DNA from 2 places in the Arthrobacter zhangbolii genome. Region 2 is predicted to be linked to the other one. Evidence: riboswitches for the same ligand, from Rfam matches in the RefSeq annotation. Region 2 holds a riboswitch; the other holds the start of a gene.
The links. A riboswitch is a leader RNA that binds a small molecule or an ion and turns the genes downstream of it on or off. The one in region 2 is predicted to bind S-adenosylmethionine.

Region 1: it holds a riboswitch for S-adenosylmethionine, as region 2 does, so the genes downstream of both, MUK71_RS00370 (cobalamin-independent methionine synthase II family protein) here and MUK71_RS03825 (ABC transporter substrate-binding protein) in region 2, are expected to answer to the same signal.

The regions. Positions count from the first base shown of each region.
Region 1 is NZ_CP094984.1:73,394-77,248, forward strand. Features, by position in the region: gene MUK71_RS00360 (hypothetical protein) at 12-371, shown strand; gene MUK71_RS00365 (hypothetical protein) at 452-664, opposite strand; gene MUK71_RS00370 (cobalamin-independent methionine synthase II family protein) at 716-1,921, opposite strand; SAM riboswitch class IV at 1,938-2,063, opposite strand; gene MUK71_RS00375 (peptide MFS transporter) at 2,188-3,591, opposite strand.
Region 2 is NZ_CP094984.1:816,127-819,981, forward strand. Features, by position in the region: gene MUK71_RS03820 (ABC transporter permease) at 1-304, opposite strand, end outside; gene MUK71_RS03825 (ABC transporter substrate-binding protein) at 308-1,999, opposite strand; SAM riboswitch class I at 2,104-2,193, opposite strand; gene MUK71_RS03830 (ferredoxin reductase domain-containing protein) at 2,768-3,457, shown strand; gene MUK71_RS03835 (hypothetical protein) at 3,607-3,855, shown strand, end outside.

The DNA of each region.
Region 1 (3,855 bases), 740 kb from region 2:
GGCGGACAGGCATGAGCATGCAGGGCAGTGCAGCCCCCGGACGCGTCCGCGCCCGTGCCGTGCGCCCCGGCACCGTCGCGGCCGCGGTTTTCCTCAACGCGGCCTACGTCTGTGCAACGCCGGTGTTCTGGTTCTCCTGGACCCAGCGGAGTGCATTTGCCCTGCCACGCTGGGCCTCGGATACCGCCGGGTTTGCCGGCGGCATCCTGCCGGTCCTGGCTTTCGCAGCATCCTGGGCGGCCGCCGCCGTCCTGGCTGCCCGGGGCCGTCGGCAGGAGGGCTGGACGGTGTTTAACACCGTCTGCGCGCTGGGTCTCCTGTCCGCAGCCGCCGGGATGCTGGCCCTGACCAGCGCCGGCCTGGGCAGTTAGCGCGCATTTCCACAGGCCTTTAAGCAAAGGACTGCGGCACGCGGAGTACTCTCCCGCGTGCCGCAGTCGGATGAACCGGGCTAGCGGTCCTTGTGTTTCGCCGTGAAATTCGAGTTATCGGCGTTCAGGCCCTGGGCCAGGTTCGAATGGACCTCGGTGCGCGGATCGGACCGGTCCTGGCTGCCGCTGCCGTCCGGCACCTCTTCGCCCAGGTTCTGCATGAGGTTGTCGGCGGCGTTCTCGATTGGATTGGTCGGTTCGGGTCCGGGATCCTTCGCATTGGTGTCAGCCATGATGCCCTCCTCTGCCTTCGACTATCAGCAACCTTACGATCGCAACTTTAGCTACCAGAGGCGGCTGCTGGCCAGCCGTGCGCCTTCCCCCAGCGCCTCAAGCTTGGCCTGGGCAATCTGCGGATGCACCCGACCGCCCAGACCGCAGTCCGTGGAAGCGATGACGTTCTCCCGGCCCACCAGCCGGGCAAAGCGTTCAATCCGGTCCGCCACCAGCTCCGGATGTTCCACCACGTTGGTGGCATGGGAGACGACGGCCGGGATAATCACCTTGCCCGCCGGCAGCTTGGTGTCCTCCCAGACCCGCCATTCATGTTCGTGGCGCACATTGCCCGCCTCGAAGCTGTAGCCCCCGGCATTGATCGTCAGCAGCGTGTCCACCAGATGCCGGAACTCGATGTCGGTGGTGTGCGGCCCGTGCCAGGACCCCCAGCACAGGTGGAAGCGAATCCGATCCTCCGGCAGGCCCCGCAGCGCATAGTTCAGTGCTTCCACGCGGATCTGAGTGAAGCGCAGGTAGTCCTGAACCGAAGGCTCCGGGTTGATCTGGTCCCAGTTCTCCGCAATCGACGGATCATCAATCTGCACGATCAGCCCGGCGTCGATAATCGCCTTGTACTCTTCCCGCATGGCATCCGCACACGCGTAGATGAACTCCTCCTCCGTGGCGTAGTACTCGTTGGCAATCCGGGAACAGGAACCGGGGGAAAGCGAGGCCAGGAATCCTTCCGTCAGATCTGCCGCGGCCAGGCCGGCCTTCAGGTTCGCGATATCCCCCGCCACGGCGTCGTGCCCGGTGTACTTCACCGGACCCGTGACCTTCGGGAAGATCTTCTGCGCCCCGGTGGTGATCCCCGAGGACGGGTCGGTGTAGGCCGCAGCGAAGCGCTGCCGGTCGCGGCGGTCCCCGAAGCTCGTCAGGACAACGTTGCCCGGCGAGGAACGGACGGGTTCCATCTCCCAGATGCCCGTCTCGGCCACGCTGAGACCGCTGAGCCTGGCGAAGGAATAGGACCACCAGGCGCCGTAATCCACGGCCGATGACATGGCGTGCCCGTACTCGCCGTCGTTGGGGATGTCGATGCCTGCCTGCTGCTGGCGGCGCACCAGGTCCGTCACGGCGGCCTGCAGGAGCTCCGCGTAGCCCCCGGTATCCGCAGGGTTCGCCTCCCGGGCGGCATTGGCAGCCAGCAGCTCGGGCGTGCGCGGAAGGGAACCGGCATGGGTGGTCAGAATACGGTCAGTGCTTTTACGCATGGGAATCCTCTGGGATTTCGTGCTCTTGCCCGCACCGGATGCCTGTAAAAGGCGGAGCGGGCCGCTTCGTCATCCGAACCACCCGTGAAGCATGGGGTTGGTGCACGGCCAAGTCGGAGCTTGGCGGCCGTGTCTCCTGAAGCTGGTGCCATCCTAACCATGCCGTGCCGCCCGCACCAAGCACATGACGGAACGCAAAAAGGACGGCGGCCCCGGGAAATCCCGGTGCCGCCGTCCATAAGGAGGCGCTGGTGCCGCCGTGCTTGCTAGCGCACGCCGCTCATCAGCTTCTTGATGGCCGGTGTGCCCGCTGCCAGGGCGATGCCCAGGACAATGGCGGTTCCGCCGCTGAACAGGAAGTAGCTGACCTCGGTCTCGGGGTTGTAGAACTGTGCCAGCCAGCCCGCGAGGGTGGTGCCCAGGGAAACCGAGAGGAAGAACAGTGCAACCATCTGGGTCCGGAAGACCTCCGGTGCCAGTTTGGTGGCCACGGACAGGCCGATCGGGGAGATGAAGAGTTCCGCGAAGGTGAACAGCAGCAGGATCCCGACCAGTGCCATCAGCGGGGTGCTGTTGGGTCCGCCGCCGGAGAACGGAATGAAGGCGAGGAACGCCAGGCCCATGACGGCAAGCCCCAGTGCGAACTTCAGCGGCGAGGACGGCTGCCGGTCGCCCAGCTTGGTCCAGACCGCAGCGAAAACGGCCGCGAAGATGATGATGAAGATCGGGTTGATCGACTGCACCCAGCTCGGCGGCATGGTCCAGCCGAAGATGGTCCGGTTCAGGGAGGTGTCGGCGTACAGCGCCACCACGGTGAACTGCTGCTGGAACAGGGCCCAGAAGGCGGCGCTGGCAATGAACAGCGGCATAAAGGAGTACACCCGGCGCCGTTCCAGCTTGTTGACCTTCTTGCTGCCAAGGATGATGACGAAGTAGGCAACCGCGGCCAGGATGGCCACTGCGGCCATCACCACGGCCAGGTTGCCGGCGCTCAGGATGCCGAACACTACGGCCAGGACAATCGCGACGACGGCGGCCGCCGCGTAGATCCCTACCTTGAGGTACTGCTGCTTAGGCAGCGGATTGGCCACTTCGTGGGCGGTCTCGGGCAGGTACTTGCGGGTCATGCCGTACTGGACCAGGCCGATGGCCATGCCGACGGCGGCGAGGCCGAAGCCGTAGTGGAAGCCGAGTTCCACCTGGGCAAGGCCGGTCAGGAGGGGGCCCACCAGGGCGCCAAGGTTGATGCCCATGTAGAAGATGGAGAACCCGGCGTCACGCCGTTCATCCTTCTCCGCGTACAGGGTGCCCACCAGGGAGGTGGCGTTGGCTTTGACGCCGCCGGAACCGAGGGCAATCATGATCAGGCCCGCTGCCAGCCCGGGAGTGCCCGGCAGGACGGCCAGGGCAATGTGGCCGAGCATAACGACGGCGGCAGAGTAGAAGAGCACGCGCTCGGACCCGAGGACGCGGTCCGCCAGCCAGGCAGCAAGAATGGTGGAGAGGTAGACACCGCCGCCGTAGGCGCCGACCAGAGAGGTTGCAACAGCAATATCGATGCCGAGGCCGCCGTCAGTGACCGAGTAGTACATGTAGTACAGCAGGATGCCCTGCATGCCGTAGAACGAGAATCGTTCCCACAGCTCGACACTGAAGAGATTGGCCAACATCCGGGGATGGCCGAAGAAGGTTTTACGCGCTTCTTGGACGCCTGGGTTACTGGGGGTATGGCTCACCCGTTAATGGTCCCACTCCCGAAGCGGGTGAGCGCCCCCCAATCCCGGGGAATCCGCCCGGGGCCGGGGAGGTTCTTTGTGAAGGTGTGCGTAAGCTCACCCGTTTTCGGCTCGATTTTGGCGAGATTACGTGCTTACCTCCCCCCGTTACGCCCGGATTTGGTGTCCGGACACTGATTTGCCTACAAGTGTGCCGGA
Region 2 (3,855 bases):
CCAGCGTGGAGCCCAGCGCCCCGCCGATCCGCTGCATCACCGGTTCCCCGGAGGTCAGCGAGTACCCGGCGTCGCCCTGCAGCAGGGCGCCGAGCTGGTGGAGGTACTGCACCGCCAGCGGCTGGTCATACCCGTACTGGGCCTTCATGGTGTCGATGGCGGCCTGGTCCACGGCCGAATCCGCGGTGAGGAAAATGGTGACCGGGTCGCTGGGCAGCAGCTGCACGGCAAGGAAAATCAGGGTGTACGCCAGCCACACCACCAGGATGGCCTGGCCGGTGCGCAGCAACAGATAACGGGTCACGGCTTAGCTCCCCGCCGTCCAGGCGCCCTGGAAGATGGGCGCTGTTCCGGACGTGAAGTCAATGTGCGTGTCCGGGCCTGCGCCGTAGACCTGCACCTCGTCCCACAGCACCAGGGAGTAGGCCTGCTCCAGGACCAGGGCGCGCTGCTCCTCGGCCAGGATCCGGTCCCGGTCCGGTCCGGGGCCGGCTGCGCGCTCGGCGGCGAAGAGCTCATTCAGTGCCGGGTCCGAGGTGTGGGTCATGGTGTTGTTATCCGGTTCAAAAATGGGCCCGAGTCCGCCGTAAATGAACTGCCGGGTGCCGAAGAGTTCGACGGCGGGGTCCGGCATGGCGGTGGCCAGGAACGTGTTGTCCGCCGCCCGGTTCTTCAGCTGCACGCCGATCTGCCGCCACTGCTGTTCGATCAGCTCGAAGGCCGGTTTGATCACCACGGAGTTGTTGGAGCTGGTGACGGTCAGGGCCAGTTTCTCGCCGTCCTTCTCGCGGATGCCGTCAGCGCCCACCGTCCACCCGGCGTCGTCCAGCAGGTCCTTGGCCTGCTCCGGGTCATAGGCCAGCTCGGCGCTGAGGTCCACGAATCCCGGTGCCCCGTGGTTCAGCACGGAGGCGGCGATGGTGTAACTGTCCGAAAGCACGGTGTCCTTGATGGACTGCCGGTCGATGCCCAGCTGCAGTGCGCGGCGGACCTGCGGATCTGCGAGCCGTCCGCTGCCGGTCCGGACAGCGGCCATGTTTGACGTCAGGTCGGTTCCCGCCGGCGCCAGGACCTGGCTCCCGCTGGCGGCCAGTGCGGCTTCGTCTGCCGGCTGCAGTCCGCGGACCAGGTCCACCTGACCGGATTGCACGGCACCGGCCCGGTGCGCCACCTCGGGCAGGTACTTGATGACCACCCGGTCCAGATATGCGGCGCCCTGGTTGTCCGAGGTCTCGGGTGCCCACGCGTAGTCCCCGCGCTTGGCCAGCACCACCTCCTCGTCGGGTTTCTCGGATTCGAAGACAAACGGGCCGGAACCGGAAATGCGGGACAGGGCGGACTGCCCAGCGGCGTCAAGGCCCAGGGTGGCCGGGGAGACCAAGCCGGCGGTGACGGAGGAGGTGGCCCGCAGGAAGTTGGAATTCGGAGCGGCCAGGGTGACCTTTACCTGGTCCGGGGCCGTCACTTCACTGGAGGTATAGCCGGCGAAGTCGACGTTCGGCTGGATCTGGGCAGCGGGAATACCGAATCCGAAACTGTCCAGATTCGCTTTGACCGCGGCGGCATCCAGCGGCGTGCCGTCGCTGAAGGTGACACCGGGGCGGACGGTGAAGATGAACTCGGTGTGCTCGGCGTTGGCTGAGAATTCGGAGGCGAGCCACGGCACCAGATCACCTGACTCCGGATCGAAATAGGTCAGCCGGTCCAGCACGCTGTTCAGCACGTTGGCTTTTTCGTAAAACCGGGCGGACTGGGTTTGCCAGTTGTTGATCGGCGTGACCTCGGCGTAGATCAGGGTGCCGCCCTCCACCGGGGTTCCGGCGGCCACCCGGGTTCCGGGGCCCTGGTCCGACGCCGCCTGCTGGCAGCCGGTCAGGGCCAGGGCTGCCGCCGCGAAAGCGGCGGCGATCTTCAGGGCGGTGCGCCGCCGCAGCAGCGCCCCGGTAACGGGGGTGGCCCCTGGTCCGGGGTGAGGGTCTGTCTGGTTCAGGTAAAGCATGGGGCGGTCCTCTCAGTCATCACCGAGGCACACCGCATCCAGGCACGTTGGAGGCCATCACCGCATGGCAAAGCAGCGGTCATGGACCAACGGTGAATGAGGTTTCTCCATCGGTCCTGGCATTAGCACCGTCCCCCGAAGGGTGGTTGCTGCGACGTCAACGAGCCAGGTCTCTCAGCCGCTCTGGATGGTAAGTCGTCCAAAACAGGTTGTGCGGACAGGACCCATACAAACCCGCCCGGACCCGGTCCGCAAGGCCGGTGACGAAATATTTCCCTTGATGACAAAGACAGTTTTTGATGGGCCCTTACCGCGCGCGCGAAGGACCTGGCGGAGGATTGTTTTGTTCCTTTTTGCCGGGCCCGGCCGGGCTTGACAATGCGGTGCCGGCTGGGAGTACGGTTCTGCACATCCCGTTTCCGCCGGACCCCGGATATCTCAGCTGCCTCGCTGGAACTAGGGGTTTATGAATAGCGGGAAATATATCCCCGGCGGCTGTTTGTAAACCATTGTGACCGCCTGCTGAAGTTATTCTCTCCGACCGTTTCGTCCCTGCCGACAGCAAGGCGAAAGCCGGTACCGGCCGGTTACCGTTCACCGGCTTCAGGGGTGGGGAATCCGCCGCCGTCATGCGGACCCGCCGGGCCGGACACGAAGGCTGCGCAAAAATCAACCACATTTTTAAAACCCTTTTATAAACGTCAGGATTGGTGCTAAATGGGTATATCCACCGCCCCGGAAATATGCTGGAAGATTCCAGGCCATCGCGTGTATTCCGTCCATGAAACGGCAGCCTTGGTACAGCTGGAATGGCCCGCTGAATTGGATGAAAAGGACCTGCTGGAAGGAGGGCACGTTGCTGTTTCCGCTGCCGCCGCAACGGGGGTGCATACCAGCTATTTTGCGGTGCTGTCCGTAGACCGCGGGAGCCGCACCATGACCCTCTACGTGAAGCGGAGCGCACGCGGGTTGGTCAGTGCAGCGCTGCTGGACCCGGCAGGCGGTGCGGTGCTGTCCATCTCCCGGCCGGGCCCGGGCATCCTGCTGCCCGGCTCCGTCCACCGCCCCCTGTTCGTTGCCGCCGGTTCCGGTCTGGCCTCCGGTCTGGGCCTATTGGGGAGGCTGCTGCGGGACCCGGCACGGCAGTATGAACGCGCCGCCCTGTTTTTTGTAGGCCGCAGCGATGAATGCGACACGGTCCGCGACGTTCTTGCAGCCGGCGGGCTGGCAACCTCCGTTGAGTTGCGGCTGTGGGATACCGGCAGCCAGGGCCGGCGCGTCACCGCTCAGGATCTGCTGGGCGTCCTGGCTACCCAGCACCCGGACTGGATTTACGTCTGCGGACCCGCGTCCTTTGCCGGGATGGTCCGGGAAGCTGCTGCCGCAACCGCCGGACCGGCTGCGGCGGTGGTGGCCGAGTGCTACGACCCGCCTCTGGAACCGGCCCGGCCGGAGTGAGGCAGGAACCGGAGAATCCAGCCGGCGCGCACGGCGTCCGGTGATCCGCCGCACCCCGAATCGGGCAGGCTTCGCCGGGGGCGGTACATGTACTGTTTATCCTGCGGCTCAGAAGCGGAAGTGCTTGCCGGGGGATGGGGGATCCTGAAATGGACTTTGATGCTGGCACGGCTGACCAGCTCATAGCGGCCTGCGACGAGGCCGCCGCTGCGTTGGGTGAGCAGCGCGGTCCGCGGGCCTCGGCTACGGGAGAAGCGCTGGAAGAATTCCGCGGCCCGTTCGCGGACTCGTACCGCCGGAATGCCGCAGCGCAGCTGGCAGCACGGAACATCCTGATCGGTGCGCTGGAGGATGTTGCCCGTCAGGTTCGGTTCGCGAAGACCCAGGCCGAACAGGCC